2 regions of the Salicibibacter cibarius genome follow, and region 1 is predicted to be linked to the other one. Evidence: riboswitches for the same ligand, from Rfam matches in the RefSeq annotation. Region 1 holds a riboswitch; the other holds the start of a gene.

The links. Region 1 has a riboswitch for glycine ahead of lipA (lipoyl synthase). Riboswitches for the same ligand answer to the same signal wherever they lie in the genome.
Region 2: linked by a shared signal. The riboswitch ahead of gcvT (glycine cleavage system aminomethyltransferase GcvT) and the one ahead of lipA (lipoyl synthase) in region 1 are both predicted to bind glycine.

The regions. Positions count from the first base shown of each region.
Region 1 is NZ_CP054705.1:3,457,383-3,472,427, forward strand. It holds glycine riboswitch at 4-111, opposite strand; gene lipA (lipoyl synthase) at 202-1,122, opposite strand; glycine riboswitch at 1,321-1,397, opposite strand; glycine riboswitch at 1,400-1,505, opposite strand; gene HUG15_RS17520 (M20 family metallopeptidase) at 1,609-2,733, opposite strand; gene HUG15_RS17525 (DUF1989 domain-containing protein) at 2,684-3,346, opposite strand; gene HUG15_RS17530 (cyclase family protein) at 3,378-4,064, opposite strand; gene ade (adenine deaminase) at 4,078-5,895, opposite strand; gene HUG15_RS17540 (EutN/CcmL family microcompartment protein) at 5,901-6,182, opposite strand; gene HUG15_RS17545 (hypothetical protein) at 6,196-6,936, opposite strand; gene HUG15_RS17550 (BMC domain-containing protein) at 6,939-7,217, opposite strand; gene HUG15_RS17555 (BMC domain-containing protein) at 7,236-7,688, opposite strand; gene HUG15_RS17560 (hypothetical protein) at 7,723-8,649, opposite strand; gene HUG15_RS17565 (BMC domain-containing protein) at 8,664-8,927, opposite strand; gene HUG15_RS17570 (UbiD family decarboxylase) at 8,949-10,292, opposite strand; gene HUG15_RS17575 (UbiX family flavin prenyltransferase) at 10,261-10,809, opposite strand; gene HUG15_RS17580 (cysteine hydrolase family protein) at 10,856-11,446, opposite strand; gene HUG15_RS17585 (dihydroorotase) at 11,449-12,924, opposite strand; gene HUG15_RS17590 (Na-translocating system protein MpsC family protein) at 13,225-13,584, opposite strand; gene HUG15_RS17595 (amidohydrolase family protein) at 14,002-15,045, opposite strand, start outside.
Region 2 is NZ_CP054705.1:1,948,876-1,963,920, reverse strand. It holds gene mntR (transcriptional regulator MntR) at 1-264, opposite strand, end outside; gene dat (D-amino-acid transaminase) at 422-1,279, shown strand; gene HUG15_RS10270 (DinB family protein) at 2,380-2,766, opposite strand; gene HUG15_RS10265 (hypothetical protein) at 3,410-3,568, opposite strand; gene HUG15_RS10260 (lipoate--protein ligase family protein) at 3,550-4,386, opposite strand; gene HUG15_RS10255 (rhodanese-like domain-containing protein) at 4,525-4,926, shown strand; gene gcvPB (aminomethyl-transferring glycine dehydrogenase subunit GcvPB) at 5,332-6,792, opposite strand; gene gcvPA (aminomethyl-transferring glycine dehydrogenase subunit GcvPA) at 6,840-8,201, opposite strand; gene gcvT (glycine cleavage system aminomethyltransferase GcvT) at 8,235-9,332, opposite strand; glycine riboswitch at 9,486-9,580, opposite strand; gene HUG15_RS10235 (DEAD/DEAH box helicase) at 9,727-11,370, shown strand; gene HUG15_RS10230 (YqhG family protein) at 11,348-12,133, shown strand; gene HUG15_RS10225 (DUF2759 family protein) at 12,800-12,970, opposite strand; gene HUG15_RS10220 (MBL fold metallo-hydrolase) at 13,075-13,719, shown strand; gene HUG15_RS10215 (DUF2626 domain-containing protein) at 13,746-13,988, opposite strand; gene HUG15_RS10210 (YqzE family protein) at 14,100-14,288, opposite strand; gene comGG (competence type IV pilus minor pilin ComGG) at 14,390-14,764, opposite strand; gene HUG15_RS10200 (prepilin-type N-terminal cleavage/methylation domain-containing protein) at 14,743-15,045, opposite strand, start outside.

The sequences.
Region 1 (15,045 bases):
TTGCGTCCCATTGTAGTCATTTTACCTGAGAGATTCATTCACAAGGATTTTTTATGTGAATATTGCCCCTTCGGTGCCGACGCCTAAGTCGGTCTCTCCCACAATGTTCATTCGCAAATTTCATTCAATTTGTTATTATCATAGCAAAGCAAACACCTTAATGCAACACTATTTTGAAATTATTTATACATTTATCCCCACTCACACAAAAGCCTCACTGCCTTGGTATTTCGCGGCTTCTTGCCATACTTGTGCTTTGTTGACCTGCTCATCGGCGTGATAAGAAGAACGAACGAGAGGCCCTGCCTCGCAATGACGGAACCCTTTCTGCATGGCAATTTCTTTGAAACGCGCAAACTCTTCGGGTGTGTAATATTTTTGCACATCCAAATGTTTTTTCGTCGGCTGCAAATATTGCCCGATCGTCATAATATCCACATCGTGGGCACGCAAATCATCCATGACTTCTTCGATTTCTTCGGGCGTTTCCCCAAGGCCGATCATGAGGCTTGATTTCGTCGGAATGTCGGGATGCAACTCCTTGGAATAGCGAAGAAACTCCAGGGAACGATCATACGTCGCGCGTGCGCGAACTTTTTTCGTTAAGCGCCGGACCGTTTCAATATTGTGGTTCAATATATTCGGGCGCGCCTCCATAAGCGTTTGTAAATTGTCATGCAGCCCCATCATATCCGAAGGCAATACTTCAATCGTCGTAAGCGGATTGCGGCGGCGGACGGCGCGAACCGTTTCTGCATACACCCTTGAGCCCCCGTCTTTAAGGTCATCGCGGGCAACAGCCGTAATGACGACGTGTTTTAATCCCATTTGTTCCACCGACTCGGCGACTCGTTCCGGCTCGCCCCAATCAAGTTCATTTGGCAGCCCCGTTTTCACCGCGCAAAATCGGCACCCGCGCGTACACACATCCCCAAGAATCATAAATGTGGCTGTTTTCCTTACGGCCCAGCATTCATGAATGTTTGGACAGCGCGCTTCTTCACAGACCGTATGTAATTTCTTTTCGCGCATCATCTTCTTAAGGCCTTTATAGGATTCATTCGTGTTTAACTTTATTTTTAACCAATCCGGCTTGCGAACGTGCGTTTCTTTTGCCTCCATTTGATCACATCCTTTGCATCAGACGAATAACTATTTTATCATTTTCGGACAATCCCCCCGAATCGTGTCAGCTCCCAAAATGCGTAATGGTTTCGGCGAAGGGATCACTCTCCACCATCCCCGATTGGCTTCCCTTTTTCATCTTCCAACGGGGCTTCGGGACAAACAAAAAAGACAGAAAAAGGTCTCTACACCTTTTCTCTGTCCTTGTACCTGAGAGTTCAACTCCCCGTGACGGAGTTTACCCCTTTGGTGGCTTATGCGCTCTCCAGAGATGCGTCCCATTGCAGTCTTTTTACCTGAGAGATTCATTCACAAGGCATTTATGTGAATGTTGCCCCTTCGGTGCCGACGCTTACGTCGATCTCTCCCACAATGTTCATTCGCAAATATTTATTTGATATTAGTTTAGCAAAAAAGGCGTTGTAAAGCAATGATTATTTGAAAATTATACTTACACATGTTTCTATGACATTGTCTAAATTCCTATGCCTCAAATGCCAGAGCCAGGCTTCTATAATACTCAATCGATCGCAAATAAGCGTCAACGTCCACATATTCATTAGGTTGATGAGCCAACTGCTCGTCACCTGGACCATAAATAAGTGTTGGGATGGTACTTTCGGGATTCAACACGGCTGCATCCGTATAGTAAGAAACACCGTAAACATCGTTATCAGTACCTTTAATATCTTTTGCAGTCTGAATGATTCGACTTGAAGATTCAGTCAAGATCCCGGGCCTATTTAGCAACTCCTCCATTTTAAAGGCAGAGCTATCCTCCTCATTAAAAAGTTCCTCCAACTTCCTGCTTAATTCCATAAAAATTTCATTGTGGGATTGAGGAGGAATTGTTCTAATATCAACGTATATATGGCATTGATCCGGAACAACATTTGCTTGGAGCCCGCCTTCTATTTTATTAATCGATAGACTACTCTCCCCAAGTGGAGCACCAGTTATTTTCCATTCAAGGCGACATTCATCAAGGATCGCCATTACTTCCCTTATCCGTTCAATGGCATTAATCCCTCGATCCGGCATGGCACCATGTGCTGTTTTTCCGAAAGTGAGAATTTTAACCCATAGCGCGCCTTTATGACCGACAACCACTTTCTCTCGGGTTGGTTCACCGATAACCATTGCAGCAGTATTTGACACATCATGATCTTCCAAATACTGTCTCGCCCCGCAACTATCCACTTCTTCCCCTGCTGTAGCAAGAAATACAATGTCGTGAGGCAGCTCTTCGTTTTGCAAATATAATGATTCAATGGCTAGAAACATGGCCGCAAGACCACTTTTCATGTCTGAGGCCCCTCTGCCGTATATTTTATTTTCCACTTTTTTAGCTTCAAATGGCGGGTAATCCCATTTTTGCTCCCCGGGTAAAACCGTATCCATATGCCCGCAAAAGAATAGCTCGCGGCGATCTTTCCCCTTTAGGTGAATGCTAAAGTTACTTCGATTCTGTCCTAAGTCAGTTATTTGGTATGGCAGACCACTTTCCTTACAGCGCTCTGCAAGAAGTTCGGAAATTTTCGATTCATTACCCGGTGGATTAGAGGAATTTATCCTTATCAACTTTTGCAAAAATTGTACCGCGTTCACTTACTGCCCCCATTATTTGCATTTTTAATGGCGTTACTTGCCAACCGTTAACAGCCTCCATATCTTGCGAACAGGTTGAACATGCAATGACAACATCTTCTGTAGCCCTAAGCCGTATATAATCCCCCGGCTTCGATAACGGTTCCTGAATTGTATAATCTCCCAGTTCATCAAGAACATTGTTCATAAACCAATTGATAGGATCCGGAATTTTCACAGGATGTATGCCATGGTTTTCCAGGGCTATTTTTAAATTGTCATGGCAGTTAGGATGGTCTTCGTTGCCAAAATCCATTTTATATCTGTAGTAATCACAGGCAGGGAAGAAGAAATCATGTTTGCCAACCGTATCCTGGACAAATTCCATGAGCGGACGCCGTTTATTGCTGTATAATCCATCACCTTCTTTTAAACGAATGCTACTTAATGATGCGCGCATGTGAACCGGCGACACATACTCCTCTATGTCATGTTTATTAAAACAAACAAAATCTCCAACTTGTTTTCCTTCCACGTCAATGAGAACTAATTCATCTCCAACTTTAAGTTCTACACTTCTTCCTTCATAGGGGGGGATGAAAATTTCTTCTCGTACACCTCCACCATCAACCATACACCTGACCTCCTTAATAGCTCACCTAGTCTTATTCCAAAAACACAGCTACTGCCCGTATCGGCGAACCCGTGCCTTGGCGAATCTTTAATGGCAATCCAAAATATAAAAAACGTTTCCCAGCAATTTGGTCTAAATTACATAAGTTTTCAATATGGGACATTTCATATTGACGGCATATAAGATGGGCGGAAAAGTTTGGGTCCTTAGGATTATCAGGTGCCGGCGCGTCGACGCCTATATTAACGACACCTTTTTCTCCAAGCCATCTACAAGCCTCTATATCCAGGCCTGCATAACGTGTAAGCCACTCATCCGTTCCATATGCCCGGTCATAATGACCGGTATACAAAAGGACAATGTCCCCTTTTTCCAACACTTGACCTGATCTTTGCAACGCGTTTTCAAGGTCACCCGCCGTAATATAATCATCAGGAGAAACATGTGACACATCTAGGCAAATGGATGGACCGTAAAAATATTCGAGTGACATTTCATCAAGTTTCTTTCCGTTCGGGTCGAACTCATAAATTGCATCCGTGTGTGTTGGGCCATGTTCATTAATCAAGAGATTATAAGTGGCAAATTCAAACCCAACTTCCTTTTTAGATTCTTCGTGTGTTTTATTCTGAAAAATAAAGGTTTTTTGGTGAAGGGGAAACACAGGCATACCATTATAAATCTCTTGCGACAAGTCTACTAATTTAACATTACTCATAGGTCGAACCCCCTTATTCTACTACAGTAGACAACACTTCAAATTGATTGACATCAATTAAACCCATGTCAGTAATCTTCCACTCAGGGCTTGTTACGAGCGACCAGAAAGATAGATGCATGAACGGAACATGTATGCCACACCCTAGTTCATCTTTAGCCAAGCGTGACATTTCATCTACTCTTTCACTCACTTCTTTCCCGTTTAATTCATCGCTTATTAGCCCTCCAACTTTTAATGGTAAATCGCCGATCACTCTTCCTTCGTTTATCATCGCAATTCCACCGTTCATCGCTATGACCCGATTGACGGCCGTGGCCATATCTTCATAGTTGGTTCCGGTGACGATAATATTATGTGTATCGTGAGCAACACTTTCGGCAATCGCACCACTCTGTAACTGAAATCCATGTAAAAACGATTTTCCTATTCTGTTACTTTTACCATGACGCTCGACGACTAGGAGAGGAAGAACATCCTGTTTGAGGCAAGGTTCGACGACCCCGCCGGAAACATTTAAATCAAATTCTTCTGCACCTGTTAAATTTTGATCAGGAATAGCAACAATCGATCTAACTCGGGCTTTATTGCTATTTCGATTCGTTGTGATATGCAAGTCTTCGGTTTTTACCCTTTTTCTCTTTACTGACGTTTTTGTGCTTTCCGGGTACGTATAAGAAGGTAGATCTATCGTTAATTGACCATTATCGGCTGCCGCCTTTCCATTTAAATAAACTTTATCAATGGTCATTTCATTCAAATTATCGATAACCGCAATATTGGCACGTTTCCCCGGGGCCAATATGCCTACATCCTTAAAGCCAAAATGTGTGGCAGGATTGATTGTCGCCATTTGAATTGCTTCAACGGGGTCGATCCCTTCGGCGATTGTCCTTCGAATAATGTCATTCATATGGCCATCTTTTAATAAATCATCAGCAGCCATATCGTCAGAAACGAGTATAGCTCTCCTCGAATCAAGCCCTTCTTCTTTGATGGCACGGACACATTCCGCCATGTTCCGTTGCGATGAACCTTCACGCATAAATACACTAACGCCATAACGAAGTTTTTCAACGGTTTCTTCTTTTGTTGTTGTTTCATGGCACGAAATATGTGTACCCCCACTAATAATATGAGCGGCCAATTCTTTGCCGAACAACGCCGGGGCGTTGCCCTCAACTGTTTTCCCAATGCTGTTGGCATATGACACCGCTGCTACTAAATCATCAATGAGCTCAGGAGCATTTTGGTAGACGGGTTGAATATTACTAAAGCTTTGAATTTCTCCGATCCCTTGTACATTTTCATCATTCAATAAATCTTTCATATGTTTAGCAGTGACTTCTTCCCCGGCAGTTTCTAGCCCGGGCGCATCCGGCACAGCGGCCGGGACGGTAAAATATACTTGATTCGGCAATGTTTTGGCTTCTTTGATCATTTCTTGCATCCCATGAACGCCAAGGACGTTTCCAATTTCATGCGGGTCTCCGATAAGCGTAGTGGTCCCCGTTGGAATCGATAGCCTTGAAAATTCCGTGCCTGTCAACATTGAGCTTTCAAAATGCATATGCGAATCAATAAATCCGGGGCTAATGAATTTTCCCCTTACATCTTCAATGGTTGTTGATGACCCGATTAAATCCTTGGCGTCCCCAACAAGTAGAATGTATTCATCTTTGATAGCGACATCTGCTTGATAAATTTCCCGTGTTACCGTATTAATGATGTAACCACCCTGAAGTACAAGATCAGCAAATAGATGATGGTCCAACAATACATCAATCAACTTACGACGTTGAATCGCTTCCTTAAACTTTTCCGCTTCCATTTCGTTCACCCTTTCCCATAATCGCATTCCAACATATCAATAATGCCGACTATAGCTGCATCGACAGGCGCATTATCATTATCAAACGCTCTGGATGCAATACTTCCTTTCACGAAAATCACTTTTTCACCAACCCCTGCACCTACCGTATCGACTGTAATAATGGGTTGCGCTTGACTTGGCTGATCGTCAATCCCCACCGGCTGTGTAACCAACATTTTTGCTCCGACAAGGCTTTCGTCCTTTCTTGTCGCTGTTACAGTGCCAACTACAATACCGATTTCCATATCAGGTGTCCTTTCATTCTTCACGTATTTGAATGTTATTTTTAAGTGCTAAATCTCTGGCAAGAGGGGTAATGACAGTATTGGAATCGATAATAACCTCATAGTGTGATTGTGATACTATTTGTTCAATGTTTTCTGCACTTATAATCGTCTTATCTTTAGTTCGAGAATAGAAATATCGATTGACTTCTTTTTCATCTGAAAACAACTTAACCCCAAAACTCCTGAGTCTATGCATTTGATTATTCAATTCATTTTTTAAGAACGAATTCCCATGATTCAATCCGTCTTGAGCCCATAAAGAATGGTAAGGGTTTGAACCAATGTCTAGAGCAGTAATTTTCCTCCCTTTCAATAACCCCCATAATATAATATGGGAGAATGGACGGTGATCGTTAAAAGCCAATATATCTGATATAAGCGAAAAGGATAATACAGGTATAAAAAAAGAAGAAAACCGCTCCTTTGCTACGCCTAGTTCACTGCACGGAATAAATGCATCAATGTCTGTTAATGCGTGTATGTCTTCTCTAGTAAAACCATCCAATACTGAATCTTCCATACTTATATAGATTGTGGCACCACTTGATTTTAATAATTTTAACGCAGCTAATCCTCGGTCCATACCGATCATATGATGGGAAAGAAGAGCCAGGATTTGCGGATGTTTATGAAACTCTGGCTCCATTTTGTTTTTTTGTGAAAGTGCTTGCAAAGTGTAAGTGACAACAGCACTTTGCCTGTTTTCATTCATGTTTATTCACCTTTGGAGAGTAGAGCGCGTTCAATTTCACTGTGAGGGCGCGGAATGACATGAACTGAAATCAGTTCACCAACTCTTCCTGCTGCATTTGCCCCGGCATCAGTTGCTGCCTTTACAGCACCAACATCTCCCCTTACCATAACAGTGACCAACCCAAAACCGATTTTATCGTATCCGCATATTTCTACATTAGCTGCTTTTACCATCGCATCCGCAGCTTCAATCGCACCGACAAGACCTTTTGTTTCTACCAATCCTAAGGCTTCACCCATAATGATTTCCTCCTTGATTTAAGTTTTATTTGATTTACCATTTTTGCTTTTTAAATCCTCATCCTGTTGCTCTGTTTTCTTATTTGTGGACTTTTCCTTTTTTTCTTCGTCCTGACTGTCCGTTTTTTTCGGTAAGTTCTCTTGAGAACTTTTTGATAGATTTTTTGTATTTTCAACTGTTTTGCCCATGAACTTATCTATTAATTCGTCTTTAACATTTGAATGTGTACGCGGGATCACATGCGATGAGACTATTGTTCCGACACTTTCACCAGCATTTGTTCCAGCTTCAACCGCCGAAGTAACCGCCGCAACATCTCCACTTAAATGGATCGTGACTCCGACAGCACCGCTAACGCCAATGACCGTCTCACTGCCAAGAATCTCAACATCAGCTGCTTTCACTGCTGCGTCAGCTGCAGAAACTGCTGTTGTATATCCGATCGTCTCAATTAACCCGAGCGCAATCATTACGTCCACCCCCTTCATATTAAGGCTTAGCTAGTCATCCTATAAATTGACCTCCATTTTTTTTGAATACTGCCTCGGCTTCTGTCATTTCGTTTTGACTTCCCGAGACAAGTAAATACTCGTTTTCGACATGATAGTTGAGCGTCCCTTCCGGCATTGCCTTCAATACATGATCCAACAATGAAATGTTGCTATAATAAGGAAGGCCTTCAACAAAACATAACCCCTCAACCGTATAATTGATGCCTAGTTGCTTAGATAGCCACGTGCTCGGATAATCAATTTTAAACACTTCATAATGTTTCATCGTGTTTCGATTTATTTTTTGGAACAATTGCTTGAGGGTATTTTTTAACCAGTGTTCATCTTCATAAAACATCTCTAGTAAAAACTCGCCTTTATTCTTCTTATCCCATTCGAGATGATACTTAACTTCTTGGTTTTCTCTGATGATGTTATTTACAAACATTAATTGACTCGGATAACACTCGGGAAAGTTTACGCACCCTGCGCTAACGCCTTGTTGCGGGGTTCGATAAAAGAATTTCTCCAAGCCTTTAGATAGCTTTGGGAAAAACCACGCTCCCGCCCCAGTATTTGCCTTTCCAATCATTTCGGCATACCCGGAGGCATTTGCTTTTTGATTGTAAGCTTCGCCCTTTGTAAGAGACATCGTTTGTAATTTAGATAATGCATTACTTGAGTGGCTGTTTGGGATGACCGTTACATTCGGTTGATTTATTTGTGAATTCTTAGAAACAGGAGACGCCTGTTCATTTGCAGTCATTGACAATCGTTTTGTTTTGTTTTCTAATTGATAGTTCGGTCGTTTTATGGATTCATTCGAAAGGCTGTCAGTTATCTCGCGTTGAAAAATTGATCTGTCCCCCTCGTCAGTGGAGGGATTCGCTTGTTTTGGGCTGAGGATTTGCCCAACGACCTCTTTCATAAAATCCGACATCGCCGCGCCACTCCTTACAATAATTTTTCAAGTTCCGTATGTGGCCGGGGGATTACATTACTTGATATTAATTCTCCACCAACACGCTCAGACGACAATTTTCCTATTTCAACCGCAGAATTCACATCGGCAACGTCCCCCTCGATAATCACAGTGATTAAGCCTGATCCGACTCTTTTTAAATCAAGGCAACTAATATTAGCTGCTTTCGCCATCGAATCCAGAGCTTCGGCTGCCGCGGTTAACCCCCTTGTTTCAACTAACCCAATTGCACTCACAAGTCTCCCTCCCTAATTCGTTTACAAATAATCATTTAAATCAATATCCAAAGGTATAGATGCTCGCCTAAATTCCGTTTTTTGGGCTAATGGAATAGTTGCGTCAACACCCATTTTTGCAGTTACTCCCCTTAGATTGTGAGATGCTTCCAGGGGTGATCCCTTAGCCCCAGGCATGATCATTACATCTATGTCAGCTTGGACTCTTGTAGCAATTGCCCATTCAACATCTTCAGGATTATATAGATCAACATCATCATCCACAACAACCACATGCTTTAAGTCCTTGTCACTTGCAAACGCTGCCATTGCTGCTTGTTTACCGTCACCATCCGTCTTTTTATCGATTTGAATAACGGCATGAAGGCGGGCAGCGGCAGCCATTGTCACATGAGCCGCTTGCACATTTTCTACGACCTGTCGGACCGTGCTTAACAAGGTCATTTCACGCACCAGACACATTGGCAGCTTTTCTTCTGCGCTTGCTGGTAAAATCGTTTGCGAAATGGCGTTTTTTCTATACGTTAGCGCTGACATTTCCACAATTGGTTGCTCCATGTCGCCTCCATAATAACCCCCGAGTTCAGCAAATGTTCCTTCGGAATCACGTTCATATGGCAACATTCGTCCTTCAAGGACGATTTCAGCTTCCGCCAAAACTTCGAGGTCTACCGTTCGGCATTGAACCACATCTAATGGTTGGCCAAGCAATGCACTGGCTACATCCAACTTATCTGTATGGAATAAATGTGTACTGACTTGGGAAGTGAGCACGACAGCTGGAACAACGCCAAACATGATTGCAACTTCCAACGGTTCGTTGTTTTTCTCAAATGTTGAATAATGACGTTGAAGTTCAGGCGAAGTAATCGCGATGTTTGTTTTATTCACACCTATAAATCCCATTCTGCGGATTGATGTATACCTTTTTTGTCCATTCGGCTCTTTAACGACTAATACACCGGAAACAAAATATGGTCCACAATCTTCTTCATGAAAAGTCGGAATGGGGAAATGTTCGTCCAAATTAAAGGGAGGAAACACTACATTTTCATGGACAGGAGCTGATTTAGATTGTATGGTGTTTGTTTTCATTGGATGAACAATGCTTTCAATTAATGATGGAATCAGTTCAGATGATGAAACACCTATGCTATCGGCCATTAGTTCTCTATCCCCACCCAATCCCGCAACCATTGAAGATTGGTAGCCTTTAATATTTTCAAACAGAAAAGGTTTTTGACCATTTTTGGTTTTAACAACAGCCCCCAGTTCATATTTAGGATCAACTTCCTTGTTGATACGATAGAGGAGATTTCTGTTTTCCAGACTCTCAATCAATGTTCTCATTGATACGGGGTTCACTATTTTTCTCCCCCCATCTGTCGATAAGTTTGTGATCAATGTTAAGTCCGTCCAATATACGAGAAACCATAAAATTAACCAGTTCCCATATTTCTTTCGGACGGTGGTAAAATCCCGGAGACGCAGGCATTATGGACACGTTTGCTTCAGCTAATCTTGTCATGTTTTGCAGATGGATGACATGAAAAGGGGCTTCTCTAGGGACAACAATGAGTTGTCGTTTTTCTTTCATTGCAACATTAGCAGCGCGACTTAGAAGCGTATCGCCAATTCCATTCGCGATTGCCCCCAATGTATTCATTGAACAAGGGACGATAACCATACCATCCGTCTGAAAAGAACCACTCGCCACTGGAGCAAACAAGTTTCCGTCATCATGAACCTCAGCAAATTGATGCATATCCTTTATATTGACACCGCATTCGTATTGCATCACCTTATCTCCCGTTTCGGTCGCAATAACGTGCGTCTCAATGCCTAATTGATGAAGGGTGTGGATCAGTGTATAAGCATACAAAGATCCACTAGCTCCTGTTATTCCTACAATAATTCTCATAGGAGTTTTAATTGGCCTGTTTGTTTCGGGAGAATTTCTGTATCGCAGCCTTTTTGTATTCCTCTGTTGTCATCACCTCACCAAATATACCGATATCTACCAAACCTGCCTCATGCATTTCGTCAGTTTTGGAAGCAGTTGCATCCGACAAACATACAACATTATACGTGTGATACAAGGCATCAGAGGCGGTACTCCTGACACAAACATTCGTCCAATTTCCTGTAAGCACGACGGTGTCAATGCCCTCTTCCCGTAGAAAAAGGTCAAAATCGGTATGGGCAAAAGCACTGTGACGCCTTTTTTGGACGATGTAATCCCCCTTGTCTTCTTCCGGTTGCAATTCAGGAATAAACTCTGATCCCCATGTACCCTTAATGGCATGTACAGGCCTTACTTTGAAATCAGCATCGTTTTTTCGATGCGCTTCTTGAATAAAAACGACCTGAATATCATTGTCATGGCTAAAATCAACCATTTCTCTTATTTTAGGGACAATTTTTTCATTGTTCTCAACCCGTAATGCCCCACCTTCTGCAATAAAATCATTCAACATATCGATAACAACAACTGCGTGTTTGTTTCCTTTTACGCCCATGTTTAAATACCTCCTGTGAATTGTTTTTCTTTATCTGTAACATCTACCTTTTGACCTAACGTATTTTCCGTTTCATATTTTAATTCACGGTCAAGACGTTGAATGCTTTGGCGTTCCACGTACTTCCCATAACCAGGTTCGCTTACAATTCCGCCGTCATCAGCGTTATAGACCATCTTTCCCCGAACGATGGTTTGTACAGGAATACCTTTCAAATCCATGCCATGGAAGGGGGTATATTTGGCTTCCGTTAATACATTATCCTTGTCGATCGTATAATTCCGTTCTAGATCGATCACAGTAAAGTCTGCGTCACTTCCAAGCTCCATCGCTCCCTTTTTGGGGTAAATCCCATAGTGAATGGCAGCATTACGACTCGTAACTTCCACAAACCTGGACAATGACAGACGCCCTTTATTCAAGCCTTCACTTACCAGTATCGGTACCATTTGTTCTACCCCAGGCATACCGGGGAAACTGGTCCAAATAGTCGAACCTTTTTTCTCGGTTTCAATGTTGTAAGGTGCATGATCCGTTCCGACGAAATCTACCGTGCCATCTGCAAGTCCTTGCCAAAATGCTTCATTGTCTTCTTTGCCACGTAGTGGCGGCGCAATTTTTGCAAACGTTCCCCATTTATTCATCGCTTCTTCAGCATTTAGCACCAAATATTGGGGACACGTCTCTGATGTCACCTTAACGCCACGCTTCTTCGCCTCACGAACAAGCTCGACTCCCTTTTTTGAAGTCATGTGAACAACATGAACCCTAGCATCCGTTTCTTCGGCAAAACTTAAAATAAGTTCAATCGCTGTTTTTTCTGCAATAACCCCTCTCGCTTCTGACCAAGCAACTGGATCTTCCCTTCCTTCACTTTCAAGCTTTTTCGAATAAAATGTACAAATGTCAAGGTTTTCTGCATGAACCCCGATTGGCAAATCTGTTGGGGCGACATGACGGAAGATTTCAAGCATTTCCGCATCAGATACCGGTGGGAACGTCGGAACAGAAGGTGTCATATAGACTTTGAAAGCAACAACGCCTTCGTCTACTTGAGGTTGAATATTGTGAAGCAATCCTTCCCGAACATCTTCTCCTGTCATGCCACCCCAGAAAGCGTAGTCAATAACAGCTTTATCTTTAATCGAATTTAATTTTTCATGGAATTGTTCGCGGCTGCGTACAGACGGTTTTGTTGTACACGGCATATCAATGTGAGATGTTAGGCCTCCTTTTGCTGCCGATCGCCCAGCGGCGTCAAACGTGTCACGGTGACTAAATCCCGGCTCCATAAAGTGGGTGTGTGGATCGATACAACCCGGAACCACCAAATTCTGTTGTGCATCAAATATTTCGTCAGCTTCTATACCTTCTATAGAATTAGTGAAACCAACGATTGTGCCTTGATTCACCAAAATATTCGTCAATACTTGTCTGTCTCCCTGCGGAATATTGGCATTTTTCATGATTAAATCCATAAAAAACTCCCTTTCTTTTATAATGATATTTATTAGAAAAACTTGACTTTTCGCCAAGAATGGCGAAAGTCTAAGTCTTTTCTTATACTTTACTCCTTTAACAAAGGCAAACATTCTTAAAGTGTAAAATAAAAAACCGTAGATGAAAGAAGGCATAAGTGTGCACCTTCTACATCTACGGTTTCTCATTACACCGGTTAAACAGAGAATAAGCTCCCGCATAACATTTAGGTGGAAGAACTATAGCGAGTAAATCGCCTTAGATTCTCCCTTTTCATTTAGTTCTTATTAATCTTAAATCTAAAAGTTTTCTTTAAAATGAATGACCGTACAAGCGTATTCGGATTCAGGATCAAAATCCTTCAATACGGTGAAGACTCCTATTCCCAGATGGCGTTCGATCTCTGCTTTCAATCTGTCCTTAAATTCCATGACAAGCGCCGCATCAGCTGCCAAAGTCAGTTCTTTATACTGATTATTAAGAGCATTTAAAGCTGGGTTGCGCTTATGTTCTCCGAAAATCACAACAGTGTTATCAAATGTCTCGATCTTTTGTTTCTTCACCCCTAATCCATGAACTTCTTTGTTGATTTTGTTATAAATTTGCGATAATTCTTTTTTCAGATTATTTTTTGCCGGGTCAGAAACTTCTTCGAGCATCAATCACCCCTCCAAGCATAAAAGATATTTGGAGAACATGTGACAAAGTTATACGCCATTTGAAAACAATTAAAATATTTCTATGTTTTTAATATTATACTATCTCTTGAATAACGTCAATACTTTTCCATTGACTTCTCATTCATAATTTTAATTAAGTTTATTCATAATGAAGCAGTTCTGTAATCCCCGGGCAAACAAAATCCCGAAAATTGGAATAATAATGCGGTTTTGCGGGATTTTTGAATTAAGGTGGTGTGTACTGTCCTTAAAATTTCGGTTGAATAGCAAAAACCTCTAGAGAGTGGCTCCCCAGGTGATAAGGGTTTTACGCTGTTCATGAGGGGGCCCTTTTTTGAAGTCATTTTTCCAACTTAGGTGGAATTCATCAATATGAATAGACAATAAATACAAGCTTTAGTGCTTTTTCCGTTTTTTACGATGTTCACTTGAATGGGGGTGTATTTTTTTAATAGGAGCATTTTCGATCGCTTCATTAGTACGTTGTGAGACCTCATGCATTAATGCTTTTCCATCCCAGTCGACAGGCCATCCTTCCCAAAGACGTAATTTACCGGATACGAACACACCAACGATTTGATCACGATTACCAAACCGTGTAAATTCCCAAACTAGATCTCTTGATGGTTGAAACTCCGGGATGTCCACATCAACGAGCAAGAAATCTGCAGCTTTGCCCGATGCTATTTCACCCGTTAGGTTTCCTAAAGAAATTGCTTCAGCACCGCTTGTAGTTGCTTGATCAAACCAAGTCCACCCTCCACCACTGGAAAAATCACCTACTTGAAGACCATATGATAACCTATGGGTTGCTTCGGCAGCATCTATCAATCTAAATCCATCACTTCGTGTAGCGTCGGTGCCAAGCCCGATGCGAATACCAAGTTCATGCATATGTAATGCAGGTGCTGCAGCATTTCCCTTCCATTGAGTTGCAACAGGGTTATAAGCAACAGCAGTACCACTTTCTTGCAACATGGTAATTTCTTCTGGGGTTAATAAAGTAGCGTGAGCAGCTAACGTTTGGGGACCCAGCGCTTTAATTGAATGTAGATGCTCAAGCGGTCTTAAACCATGCTGAATTAAAGAACGTTCAACAGAAGCAAGATGTTCATTGACATGCGTTTGGAAAACCGCGCCTGCTTCTTTACATAAATTAGAAGCAGTATAAATCATATGATCAGTAGCTACTTCAGGTATTGATATAGCAAGTGAAGGGTGTACCAGGCTATGATTCTCCCATTCATTAAGATATTTTTCAGCTTGCTTTAGAATCTTATTCTGATCACTGGAAGAGGCACCTTTATCATTAGAAATCATGCCAAGAACGCACCGGATACCAACTTCGGATACAGCCTTTACAAGGGGATCTAAACCGCCTTCTGTACGAGCTCCGGCATCAACAACAGTTGTAAACCCTCCACGCAGAGATTCAAGTGC
Region 2 (15,045 bases), 1.5 Mb from region 1:
GCCGATCATATGTAAAAAATCTTCGAGTAATTCGTGCCGGTAAACCAAACGTTTGCCGATTTTATTTCCCTTAGCGGTGAGGACCAATCCTCGATATTTTTCATAAACGAGGTAGCCGCTTTTATCCAGTTTTTGAACCATTTTCGTCACTGAAGACGGATGAACCTCAAGTGTGTCCGCGATATCTGAAACCCGAGCATATCCTTTTTCCTCTATTAATTGATAAATACGCTCCAAGTAATCTTCCATACTGGCCGTCGCCATTTAACCACCCCCAAATCTGCATATCAATAGCTATGCTATCCTCTATTGTACATAAATCGATGACAAGCCTCAACAAAGGGCTCGCGAACTATTCCGGAAAAATGTTATGATAAACAAAACTTTACTTACAAACGTTGGCGAGAAAGGGATGGAATGCATGGAAAAAGTTCTTTTTAATGATAAAATGATTGACCGCGAGAACGCTTCCTTTTCATTTGATGACCGCAGCATGTATTTTGGCGACGGCGTTTATGAAGTGATTCGCGTTTACAGTGGACACCCTTATAAGTTGGAGATGCATTTGCAACGGCTGCAAAGAAGTGCTGATGAATTGGACATCCCTTACTCCATTAAAGAAAAACAATCGCTTAAAAAAAGCGTGATGGAATTAATCGACACAAACAACCTTAACGGTGACGGCTATGTCTACCTTCAATTGTCTCGCGGGGCCACTGCACGTGATCACTTGTATGAGCGGCATATTGAACCGTTTATTTTTGCTTTCACAAAAGAGATGGAAACCCCTCTAAACCAACAAGAACAAGGGATAGCGGTTTATTTGACCGAAGACATCCGTTGGTTGCGTTGTGATATCAAAACCGTAAACCTGCTCGGCAATGTGTTGGCGAAACGGCAAGCAGCCGATCATGACTGCTCGGAAGCGATTCAACACCGGGGGGATACGGTCACGGAAGGTTCTTCCTCCAACTTGTTCATCGTCAAGGACGGACAGTTAAAGACTCATCCCGCTGATAACTTGATCTTAAATGGCATCACCCGGCAAGTGGTTATCGATTTGGCAGAGAAACAAGGGCTGTCCGTATCATTGACCGCATTTACAACCGAAGAAATGCTTGAAGCCGATGAAGCCTTCATTACGAGCACCATTAATGAGATTACGCCGATCATAGAATGGCGGGGGACGAAACACGGAATGATGAAAATCGGTCCGATCACCAAACAATTGCAAAGCGAGTTGCAAGCAGATATCGAAAGAACTCGCAGCGGGGAATGAAATGAGGGCTGGTGGAACGTTTCATAAGTTCTTTCCTGCCGGAAGACAGTAACGGTCCATCATTAGTGGCTATAGCTAAAAAAGCCACAATGTACCTCAAATACAAAAAGCGCTACTCCGGGATGTAATCAAGAGGTTTTATTCCACCTCCAATTTGCCCCTTTCAACGCACCCGGATCAGGTGTTTCTGTCAATTCAGGGGGCGTTGGACCTTTCAGCGTCCCTCGGATCAACAGTTTCTGCCAAATCGGGGGACGTTGGATCTTTCAACGTCCCTCGGATCAGCAATTTCTGCCAAATCAGGGGACGTTGTGGAGCTTAAAAAGACCGTAACCACTACTCGGAGGTGCGATGGGTTATCCGCTTTATCAATCTATCGGTGAAACGTGAACAGGCGTTTTGGAAAGAACTTCGGAAACAAGACACTAGTGCAGCCTGTCGGAAATAAGCGATCACATCGACGACCGAAAGCTCGGATTGGAGCTTCAAACTGGGTTTAGTGGTCGATTGGATTAAACTGCCGCAGCCCGAGTTAAGGTATCAAAGGCTATCGTCAATGACCGAATGTCTTCTTGCGAAGCAGGCTCCCCGGTCTCCATGAAACAGTTCATGGCGACCGAACACGAGAACCGACCGCTTTTTCGGTCGCCATGATGCGGTAAATTGTCCGTTAGGGAGCCAGAAGCGTTGCCGACCGAACTTCTTCCAACTGTCTCCATAATTGGTAATTAAGCCACGTTGCACTCGTGGAACGTTTCAAAAATTCTTTCCTATGGTGATGTAGTTTTCAAAAAATAGACGAATTCATCTCATTTGAGGGATGAGATCGGGTTTGGCGTCCCTCTAAGCGTAGTATTATTCCTTTAGAGGGACAAGAACGGAGTTGCCGTACCCCTAGGTGCAACATTCCTTCCCTTTGAGGGACGAAAACAGTTCTCGCAAGGAAACAATTTCTAGTACGCTCTACTAGTGCTAGGTGAAAATGCCGTATTTATCCTCGGATAAATGCGGCTCACTTAATTATTGCTATTCAACTATCGCGTCGTCAAGGCGGCGCAGATCTTATTCCAGAATAGCGCCACGTCAAAGAAACAACATACTTACATACCCCAATCTTGAATCCATTGTTTTGGTAGCTTAATGTTTGCTTGATTTAGGGCAACAAAATACTGTCCTTGATGAATACCTTCATGTTGAACCGCAGTGTTTAGAAGCTCTTCTATAGATAAAGATTTTTCACCCATTTTAATACGTTGATTACTCGCTTGTGTAAATGTAAAAGCTAAATCATTCATTGATCTGTCCAATTGCTCAATTAAATTGTCGTCACTTAATGGTGGCTCACCTGGAAATTCTACGATGCCGGTTCTTAGCCCATCCCTATAAATGTTTCTAACCCGAATGATATGGATAAATAATTTCCTTAGTGACCCTAATTCTTCAATCAGCTGAATATCCCATTTATTTTCCGGAATTTCCTTTGCCAAAATATTAGTCATCTCAGCTGCATAAAGAAAACCATCAGAATCTATGACTATTCACCCCTTCAAGATAATCTCTCTTCTCTACGAGGATTTTATGACTCGCCTTCCACTCTGTTTGTCTGCTCTTGTACTCGTACCAAGTGTTTGTATCTTATCCTCAATACGTTCTACCAACCTTAATTTATATTCGATGGTTTCACTATGAGAAAAATGTTTACTATCATTATTCTCAAATGACTCCTTCTTGTTTTCAACCAAATAAATTCCACCTTATATTTGACCGCTTCGAATCATTTCTCGCGTTTCCTCAAAGGTGAAATAATTTCCTTCTTTAATATCCTTTTTAGACTGTAACAACTTCTACTTTAATTCTGAATCTTTTTCGACATCTTCTTTTACCGTTGTTTCAGTATCACTTTTGTTATCAATTGCAATAATTTTATATTACCGCCCATTCATTTTTTTATGATGAATGGGATATACTTTTCTTCCATCTCCGTTTGCTGCGACTTCCAATAATTCTTATCAATAAAGTCGTGTGCTATTAAAGAGCCTTCATACCATATTTCTACTATTTTCTTGACTTCTGTTTTATTGTTTGATCTAATATTCACCCTATCATTCCTAATCTCAGTGCTTTATTCCATTAAATGACCGGTTGCTTAAGAGTAACACCAAGTTCGCTTCTGCCGTCGTCTACTTTGAGATCCATGCCACGTATATCATGGAGCAACGGACACATTGACAGCAGCAACCCCCAACGATGAAAAACCGATAATCGCAAGGCTACCTTCGATACGTCCATTCCTCATTTTCATAGCGTGATTTCGCGAGCTCCCGCACTTCTTTTTCCTGGGTAGGCGTTAATTCGTAACGGGACAAGTTAATCTCCAAACCGCGTTCAAAGCCTTCCGTAAAAGCCGCGCGTATATCATCAACATCCAATTTTTCATTCGTTAAGTCATTGATGGGCACCGCTTTGTCCGCAAACGCTTTTTGCATTCGTCTGCGCACGCGTTCACTCGGATACAAAAAGACATCAAAAAGCTGTTCTGTGTCCAGGTCGATCAAAAGGACGCCATGCTGCATAATCACGCCCTTCTGGCGCGTTTGGGCACTGCCGGAAATTTTACGCCCTTCGACAACCATCTCATACCAAGAAGGCGCATCGAAACATACGGCAGACCTCGGTTGTTTTAGTTCCTCCCGCGCGCTTTCGGATGAGGGTACCGAAAAGGAAGCGTTCAATCCCAAGGCTTTAAACCCTTCCAAAAGCCCCGTCGAAATTACGCGATAGGCCTCGGTAACAGTCGCGGGCATGTACGGGTGATCTTCGGACACGATCACGCTGTACGTTAATTCCTTATCATGCAAAACGCCTCGACCGCCCGTCGGACGCCTCACCAACCCGAGTCCGTGCCGCTCTACCGCTTCCAAATTGATTTCTTTATGTATTTTTTGAAAATAACCGATGGAAAGCGTGGCCGGATTCCATTCATAAAATCGGATGACCGGCGGGATAAGCCCCTCGCTATGCCAATGTAAAAGCATTTCATCCAAAGCCATATTATACGAAGGTGAACAAGCTCCGGAGTCGATGAACAACCATTTTTCTTTTTCCATATTGTATTCACGCCCTTCTGTCTTCTTTTTTAGTTTATCAAATTCAGCAACATATAAAAAATAATAAGGATATTGTTTTGCGTCTCGCCAGTAAGTTTCTTATAATATGAAGGGGAACGAAAAGGAGGAGCAATTTAGATGGATTTTTATGAGATCTTATCAATCATTCTTTGGGGCGGACTCATTGTTTTCGCCGCTACCATGCTTATACGCCGCTTACGAACGCCTTCTTACCTCACACCGCTTACCCAGGATGAATTTATCCAAGGGTACAGAAAAGCGCAATTGATCGATGTGCGTGAGCAGAAGGACTATGATGGCGGCCACATTTGGGGAGCACGGAACATCCCCCTGTCACAACTTAAACAACGCCTGCAGGAAGTTCGCAAAGACCAACAAGTCTATCTTTATGACAATTCAGGCGCGAAAAGCCGCCAGGCCGCGCGCATTCTCAAGAAAAAAACCGGCAACGATAACCTTCATTATTTAAAAAACGGCTTTAAAAAATGGACAGGCAAAATAAAGAAAAAGAAAAAATAGGAAACCCTTGTTGTTGATAAGGGTTTTCCAACCTGTTTAAAAGTTTACATAATATATTTATTTTAAATGTTTGATAGCAAGGCGTGTTTTTCCTGAGTATTGTTCTTTTTCCCTTTGTTCGCCATACCCATTTTTCCTCCCGATGGTATGGGACAGGGTACACGTTGTCATCCCTCTAAGGCGTGCATAGAGGGACGGAATTACTTGACTTCTCTTGTGTCCCTCCCGGAGCAGTTCGACCTCCGTTTGAGGGATTACTTCGCTTCTCTTGTTCCTCTCGAAGCAACTCGACTTCCGTTTGAGGGATACTTCGCTTCTCTTGTCCCTCTCGGAGCAGCTCGACTTCCGTTTGAGGGATTACGCACCCAAAAAACGGCCCACCATAGAATGATGAGCCGTTTCTAACTATTGATCCAAATACGTCAATACCGGTTTCCTCGCAGCCTTTGTTTCGTCGAGCCGGGAAATAACCGTTTCATGCGGCGCTTCCAAGACAAGGTCCGGATCTTCTTCTGCTTCTTTGGCAATCGCGATCATTGCGTCCGCAAACTCGTCGAGCGTTTCTTTCGCTTCGGTTTCGGTGGGCTCGATCATCATACACTCTTCCACATTGAGCGGAAAATAGATTGTTGGCGGATGCATCCCGTAATCGAGCAAACGCTTGGCGATATCAAGGGCGCGCACACCCAGTTTCTTTTGCCGTTTCGCCGATAAAACAAATTCATGCTTGCAATATTGCGGGTAAGGAATATCGTAATAAGGTTCCAGCCGTTTTCTTAAATAGTTGGCGTTCAAAACGGCATCTTCGGACACTTGGCGCAATCCTTCCGGTCCCATAGAACGGATATACGCATAGGCACGGACGTTAATGCCGTAATTGCCGTAGAACGGTTTAATGCGCCCAATAGACTTTGGACGGTCATAATCCCATTTATACTGCCCGTCTTCCTTCACAAGCAATGGCCGGGGCAAATATGGAACAAGTTCCGCTTTCACACCGAGGGGCCCGCTTCCCGGCCCACCTCCTCCGTGCGGCCCGGTAAACGTTTTGTGCAAATTCAGGTGAATAACGTCAAAGCCCATGTCTCCTGCCGTTGCTTTTCCTAAAATCGCGTTGGAATTGGCGCCGTCATAATACAGCTTGCCGCCCGCCCCGTGAACGATTTCAGCCATTTCCACAATGTCTTCTTCAAAGAGCCCGAGCGTATTCGGATTCGTAAGCATTAACGCTGCCGTGTCCTCACCGGTCACTTCCCGCAAATGGTCCATGTCAACGAGTCCACGTTCATCCGTTTTCACCGTTACCGGGTCAAATCCGGCCACACTTGCCGAAGCCGGATTTGTGCCGTGTGCGGAATCCGGGACGATCACTTTCGTACGGTTAAAATCCCCGTTCGATTCATGGAAGGCGCGAATAATCATGAGCCCGCTCCATTCCCCGTGGGCACCGGCTGCGGATTGTAACGTAACTTCTTTCATGCCGGTGATGGCAGCCAGAGATTCCTGCAACTCGTGCATTAATTGCAGCGCACCTTGCACGTGCGATTCCGGCTGATAAGGATGCAGATGGGCAAGGCCCGGCATTCGGGCGATCACTTCATTGATTTTCGGATTATATTTCATCGTGCAGGAACCGAGTGGATAAAAACCGGAATCCACACCGAAATTTCGTTTTGACAATGCCGTGTAATGGCGTATCAGCTGTAGCTCCGACACTTCCGGAAGTTCAGGTGCCTTGGTTCGCACATAATCATCCGGCAATAAATCTTCGACATCGACTTCGGGAACGTCATTTTCCGGCAACGATGCTCCGCTCCGGCCTTTTCTGCTTAATTCAAAGATGAGCGCTTGTTCTTTCCTTTTCATAGGGATGTCCACTTCCTTTCTATATCTAAAAGCATTTATGACGCAGCTTATTTAGCGGCCGTTTCCTTTAAAGCCTCCACAAACTGATCGATTTCCGCTTTCGTACGCAGTTCCGTCACGCAAACGAGCATATGATGATCTTGCTCTCCATTAAAGCGGCCCAAGTCCAATCCACCGATTATTCCCTTGGAAAATAACGACTGATTCACGTCTGTGACCGAAGAACCGACATCGATGACAAACTCATTGAAATGCGGACCGTCATACACGAGGTTAAAACCGGCGGCCTGCAAAGACGTTTTTGCATAATGGGCTTTTTGCATGTTTTGCGTAGCCATATCCTTGATGCCATGTTTTCCGAATGCAGACATGGCTACCGACGAAGCGAGCGCGTTTAATGCTTGGTTAGAACAAATATTAGAGGTAGCTTTATCCCGCCGGATATGCTGCTCACGTGCTTGAAGCGTTAGCACATAGCCACGTTGCCCTTCTTCATCGACCGTTTCGCCGACAAGTCTGCCCGGCACTTTTCTCATAAAAGCTTTTTTCGTAGCAAAATAACCGCAGTGCGGGCCTCCATACTGGCCCATAATGCCAAACGGTTGGGTGTCGCCTACGACGATATCCGCTCCGAATTCACCCGGAGGAGTAAGGGCGCCGAGCGCAAGCGGGTTGCTTTTTACAATAAGCAACGCATCTACGGCATCTGCCGCTTCACGAAGCGCTTTCAGATCTTCGATCGTTCCGTAAAAGTTCGGGTACTCTATGACGACCGCGGCAACATCATCATTAAGCATCTCTTTTAACATTTGGACATCTGTTTTCCCTGCCTTGCTTGGGATCGTGTTCAATGTAAGCCTCGGACCGTTCACAAACGTTTGCACTACGTCTCTTGCTTCCGGATGTACGGTTTCGGAGATCAATATCGTCTGCTTTTTCATTCTCTTCTGTGTAGCGGCCATCAATGCGCCTTCAGCGAGAGCGGTGTGGCCGTCGTACATCGAGGAATTCGCAATTTCCATGCCGGTGAGGGTTGCAATCATACTTTGAAATTCAAAAATCGCTTGCAACTCTCCTTGCGAAATTTCAGGTTGATATGGCGTATAGGCCGTGTAAAATTCGGACCGTGAAATGACTGCATCCACCGTTGACGGGATATGATGGTCATATACACCGGCACCGAGAAAGGATGGGTAATCTTTCACCGCTTCATTTTTGGATCCTAACGATTGAAAGTACTCGACGAGTGATTGCTCGGGCAAAGCTTTCCGTATGTTCAAGTCCGATTGGGAACGAACGTTTTCCGGGATATCGGAAAATAACTCGGCAACGTCACCCGCCCCCACGGTCTCCAACATTTCCCGGCGGTCATTTTCTGTCATCGGTAAATAGCGATGGGTTTTTTCCATCTTGAATCCCTCCAATTGTCTTTTTATAACACCTTATCGAGAATAGAACGGCGTCGGTACAACTTTGGCCTTTAGTTTCCGTTTTCGGACACCTACGATGATTTCGGTGTCATTGGAAGCATAATCCGTATTCACGATTGCAAGACCGAGATTTTTTCCGAGCGTCGGGGACTGCGTTCCTGACGTAACATGTCCGATTTCATTGCCGTCGTCATCAAAAACGGGATAACCCGTGCGCGGAATCCCTTTGTCCAGCATCTCAATGCCGACAATTTTTCGAGCCGTTCCATGTTCTTTTTCTGCTGCCAGCACTTTTTTTCCAATAAAATCGGCGTCTTTTTTCACTTTCACCGCAAAGCCGAGTTTTGCTTCCAAAGGACTGATCGTCTCCGTAAGTTCTTGGCCATACAACGGCAAGCGAGCCTCAAAACGCAGCGTATCCCTCGCGCCTAGCCCACAAGGTTTAATGCCGGCGCTTTCTCCGGCGGCAAGTAATGCATCCCAAACGGCAACCGCGTCTTCCGTACGGCAGTAGATTTCATACCCGTCTTCTCCGGTGTAACCGCTACGGGAAACGATCGCGTTTCGGCCGTCGACCGCTACGTCCGCCTGAAAGCGAAACGTGCCGATCGCCCCCACATCTTCATCTGTTAATGATTGCAATACCTCAACCGCTTTCGGGCCTTGCAATGCAAGCAACGCGTAATCATCGGAAACATCCGTCACCGTCGTACCCGCTTGTGCGTGCTGCTTGAGCCAAGCGATATCTGTTTCACGGTTGGCGGCATTCGGGATGACCATGTATGTTTCCGGTGCCATTTGATAGACGAGAAAATCGTCCACTATTCCGCCATTTTCATTGCACATCAATGAATACTGGGCTTTGCCCACTTCCAATTTGGAAGCATCGTTCGTCAAAATTGTTTGTACGGTATCGAGTGCAGTTTCCCCTTCAATCAACGCCTCACCCATATGGGAAACATCAAAAAGGCCAACCGCCTCCCGCACCGCATGATGTTCCGCTTTAATGGAATCATATTGGACGGGCATTTCAAAACCTCCGAAAGGAACCATCTTCGCCCCCAACGCCACATGCCTATCATAAAGAATAGTACGCCGCTTTTCTGCCAAGTCAATCTCCTCCTTTATTTATTTACTAAAAAAAGACAGAACTCTCCAACGTTTATCGTTGAAAAGCTCTGTCGGTCTACCAGAAAGTTTCTTTTTTGCTGATAAGCAAAAATTGTCTTCGTTGGTGGCCGCGAGGGGCGCTCTCCAGAGTCGCGTCAAACAGAAGTACATGTGCCTGAGAGATTCACCATTCCGGTTTGCTCCTTCGGCGCCGTTCCGGGAAGAACGATCTCTCCCTCTGTTATCATCCGCTTATGCCAATGTATAAAACCGCTTAACATTCACACACTAACGTAGTTAGGAAAACTGTTACACCCAGTGTAGCACGTCATTTAACCATTGCCAATCTTTTTTATACTTTTAAATAAAAATAAAGGTTAAAAAAGGAGGAATTATGTACATAGATATCCATTTCTCCACCGACTGGGAGAACAAATTTAAACAAGCGTTGGATCATGAAGGGCCTTGGTCTTCGTGGGAGATGTATCAACTTGCATATGAAGCGCAAACACGCATTGCGGTCCCATCGTTCGACGGACTCGTCGCCCCTACGCATTTGCCGGAACTTTCCCTGTACGATCATCAATTTGAAACGGCAAGACGTGTCGTTGAAGATATGAATGGGAAAGCCATCCTCGCTGACGAAGTAGGGCTCGGGAAGACGATTGAAGCCGGACTTGTTTTAAAAGAATACATGATCCGTGGACTCGTCAAAAAGGCACTTATCCTGTCTCCGGCATCGCTCGTGAATCAATGGACGCAAGAGCTGAATGAAAAATTTTATATTCCCGCTGTCCCCCAACGAAAAACGTATGTATGGGACGGGTGCGATGTCGTCGTCGCATCGATGGACACAGCTAAACATTCTCCCCATCGGGAAATCGTCCTTGAACAACCTTATGACATGATCATTATTGATGAGGCCCATCGGCTGAAAAATGCCAACACGAAAAACTATGCATTTATCAAGGCTTTAAAAAAACGCTTTTGTTTACTCTGTACAGCCACCCCTGTGCAAAATCGGATCGAAGAACTTTTTCACCTCGTTTCGATTTTAAAACCTGGCCATCTCGGCGACGAAAAAAGCTTTAAAGCTAAATACAAACACGACGCCAAAGCAACCGAAGACATTCAGAAACTCGTGCAAAACGTCATGGTCCGCAATCGCCGTGACAATACGAACGTGTCCTGGACAAATCGACACGTTGAAAATGTAAACGTGGAAATGTCGAAAGAAGAGCGTGCCATGTATGATGCCGTGTGCGACTTAAAACAAACGGTACAAGAACTCCACGGTTTTTCATTAACGACGTTACAAAGGGAAGCTTGCTCCAGTAAAGAAGCCTTGGGGGTAACGATTTCAAATATGATGAAAAACGGGATGCTAAGCGAAGCGCAAGCCACTCCCGTTGTAAACGCTATGCATGAGATTCAAACAAATGCAAAAGCAGAACAAGTGTTGAAACAACTCCGGGCCTCTTCGGAAAAGACGATTATTTTTACGGAATACCGGGCAACCCAGCTCTATTTGCAATGGTTTCTTGCCCAGCATAAAATAAAATCCGTGCCGTTTAGAGGCGGATTTAAACGCAGCAAAAAAGACTGGATGCGCATGCTGTTTCGTGACCACGTGCCGGTCATGATCGCCACCGAAGCCGGCGGCGAAGGGTTAAACTTGCAGTTTTGCCACCATATGATCAATTATGACCTTCCCTGGAATCCGATGCGCGTGGAACAACGCATCGGAAGGATTCATCGCCTTGGCCAAGAGAATGATGTGCACATTACGAACTACGCGATTGAGAATACGGTAGAAGCACGCATCCTTAATCTCCTTTATGAAAAAATCAACATGTTCGAAGGCGTCATCGGACGTTTGGACGACATTCTGGAACGCTATTCCGGCCAGGAATTGGAGAGATACGTAGAGGATGCCCTGGATTCCGGTACGGAAGGGGAGGCACGGCTCAAACTTCATCATTTAACCGAGCTCATGAATCAGGAGGGAGACCAACATGGAACAGGCAGAAGTTCATAACTATCTTCGCCGTTTTTTTCTAGCCGGAGGAGCGGAACTATTACAAAGCACACCATCCACACTGGACGTTCAACTCAATAAAACGCTCGATCTCGAGCTCATGAACCGTCCTTTTTACTGGCATTATTTAGAAAAAACCAGCGGAGAACCGAAACCGCTGAAATTGAACTTGTCCACGGATATACGAGCCGATACACCTTCTGCAGAAAAGGTGCATTTCGGCTCCCCCCGTCTTCATCAAATTTTTTCTTCCGCAGCTGACAAAGGCGCGGTCACACGGCTTTATGAAAACCATCATGAAAAAAAACAAACAGCTTTATACCCCTGGCTCGGTTTAAACGTGCGCATTTCCTACACTTGCCACCGCAGACGCGATATCATCCGCAGCTTTGGCATTCAATTAATTAGCGGGGAAACAATTGACCTTTTCATGAAACGACTGGCGCCACTCCCGCTCGTTTCCGCGATCCCCGATTATACGTTTACAATGGCCCATTTGATTCAACCGATGAGCGCCGTACAAAGAATCAAAAAATACCTTCTTAACGATATTCGCAACCAAAAACACGCGTGGGCAAGTGAAGCCACCAATCGAATGGAAGATGATTTAGCCTTGCTTGACCGCTTTTATGAAACGCCCGATAAAGAAAACGATGATGCATACAGCTTGGAAAAAGAAGCGATCCGGCAACAATATCAACCGGCGATCGAACTAACCTTTATTAACGGAGGGATCTTTTATTTGCGAAAGGATTCATACTAGTGCAGCCTGTCGGAAATAAGCGATCACACCGACGACCGGAAGTCTGGATTAGGGCTTCAAACTGGGGTTAGTGTGGATTAAACCTTCACAGCCCGAGTTAAGGTATCAAAGGCTATCGTCAATGACCGAATGGTTTCTTGCGAAGCAGGACTCCCCGGTCTCCATGAAACGGTTCATGGAGACCGAGAACGAAAGCCAATTGCTCGTTCGGCCGCCATGAGGCAGCTATGCCGACCGAATTCTTTCGATACAAGCCTTTTCGGTCATCATGAAGCGGCTATGACGCCCGAACTCTCTCGATTCAGGCCATTACGGTCGTCATAAAACGGTTATGGCGACCGAACACAAGAATCGACCGCTTTTTCGGTCGCCATGACGCGGTAAATTGTCCGTTAGGGAGCCAAAAGCGTTGACGCCCGAACTTCTTCCAACTGTCCCCCATGATCGGGTAATCAAGCCACCTTACACTAGATTAGAGGTTGGAAGTTAGAAGTGAGAAAAACCCTCTCCGTCCAGCCTTTAACTTCTAACTCTCCAATCTTTAGAAAACTTGGCGCCAAGCTTTTATAGCGAAAAGCCTTAGTTGCACTTATGCAGGAAAGAAAGTCGATTTATACTTTCTTTCCTGCGTAGAAAAAAACACCCGTCATTGCGACGAGTGTTCTTCTACATTTCCGGTGCTCCACTTACAAACAAAGTCATTAAACCAAAAAAACCAAAGACAAGAATGCTGAGTGCCGAAAACCCGACCCCGACAAAGTTCCTTCGCTTTAACTCACGGAAAAAAGCAAAAACCGAAAGAATTGCCACTGCCGTAACGATTGATCCAACTGCCATATCCATTCTCTCCTTTTCGTATCATTGATTTCCTTGCGTTTCTTTCATTTTCCTTGATTTCATGTACAATGGTTTATAGATTCAAGAAGGAGTTGATTTTCATGATGAATTGGAAGCAAGCCCCGTTGGGACCTGTACAAACCAACGCCTTTGTTCTTTACAATGAAGACGGGGAAGCGATTATCTTTGATCCGGGCGGGGACAGTGAACCTTTTGAAGCTGCCTTGAAAAAAGAAAATCTCAAACCTCTTGCCATTCTTTTAACCCATGCACATTTTGATCACATCGGTGCCGTTGACCATATCCGCGACGTGTTCAACATCCCTGTTTACCTTCACGAACGTGAAGCGCACTGGTTGCAAGATCCCACGAAGAATCTTTCGGTCAACATGAGTCCCGAAGGTGTAACCGCCCGACCTGCCGAGCATTTGATCAATGGCGAGCAAAGCCTAGCCATAGGTCCTTTTGCTTTTCGGGTATTGGAAACCCCGGGGCATTCACCGGGAAGTGTCTCGTACTATCACGAACCTACCGACACGGTTTTCTCCGGCGACGTCCTCTTTCAAAGCGGCATCGGACGCACCGATCTCCCCGACGCCGATGAAGCTACCCTTCTCAACAGCATCCACCAAAAACTTTTGGAACTCCCGGAAGATACAAGCGTTGCCTGCGGTCACGGACCGGTTACAACGATTTCAGCTGAGATGGACGGTAACCCGTTCCTTAATGGGTTGGGAGAAGGCGGTTAAAGAAGCCGCCTTTTATGGTCGTTGCCTTAATGGCCGAGAGCCGGTTCCATGAGAAAAATCGTATAGTAAGAGAAGCCAACCATAAATAAAGTTAAGTAAGCACCGAATATGTATAAATACGTGCGTTCGGAAAGCCCCATAAAACCAAGTCCTACAAATGCAGCCGTATTAGCAAAGAATAACAGGGACACTTCATACATTTCTCCCACAAAAAATAATACGGCGAAGACCCCTGTCCAAAAAGCCATCACACGGTACATGCGACTCATCTTATTTTCCTCCTCCACTTCTCGTCATGTTACTGTTCTTATTATATATGAGGGATGGATCAATTGTAAATTACTTTCTCCTCTTTCACGTGACAAAACGACAAATATTTGTCACCGTGATCGGCGCATGCTGATTTTTATCGCGGTGGGAATTGCCCCGAATACAGTGAACAGGCGAGATTTTTGTTTTTTCTTTAGCTTCCGCCGTTGTTTCCTGCTCATCTCTTTTGGCGTTGCAAATCGATCAAGCCTGCGTAAAAAGGATTCAACGAGGTATTTAAAATAAGGGTTTGGATTCATGAGGCGGTGGTCCTCCTTCCATTTGTTATTTAGCCTTCCCGTTTATTTCTTATTTTATCCGGAAAACAAGCGCTGACCTTGTGATCAGCGCCGTCATTTATTCAATCACTGAATTTGTCTTCATTTTCAGGATCGGCTTTTTTTACGTAATAGTAGTGGTGCACATTTCCGCCTCCGTCGACTTCCGCATTCAATGTCACCACTTCATAATCGCTTCCGTTCGCCGGGGACAAGCGATAATAAACGGTACCCTCTTCAAACTCCCAAAAGCCATTGTCCGACGTGCGATCGTCTTTATACGCTTCCCACCACTTCTCCTCACCTTTATCCAACAACAGATTTGCAACCATAAACATTCGCTGCGCCTCCAAACCTTCCCGTTCGAACGTGAGCAGCACGGCTTGGTGACCGACCATGCCTGCCAGTACGAGACATAGAACGAGAACCAACGGCATTATAGCTCCCTTTTGATCCAAATATCTTCCTCCTCAGGTGCTTTGGTCGGACGCAACCGCTTCTTATATTGTTTCTCATTCGCATCGACGGTGATCATCACCCCGTCCGATACGAGTTGGGCATGAAAACCATCGATATTTTGCAAAACCGAATGGCCGCCGCTTTTTCCGCTTCTGATCAAATTGCCTCCGCTTCTTCTATAGCCACGTTCTACACCGTCAATATCCGTGATAATCAACCTATTTTGTTCCACTGCATAGTCACGCGCATATTTCGCTTCTTTTGAAATTTCTTGAAACCA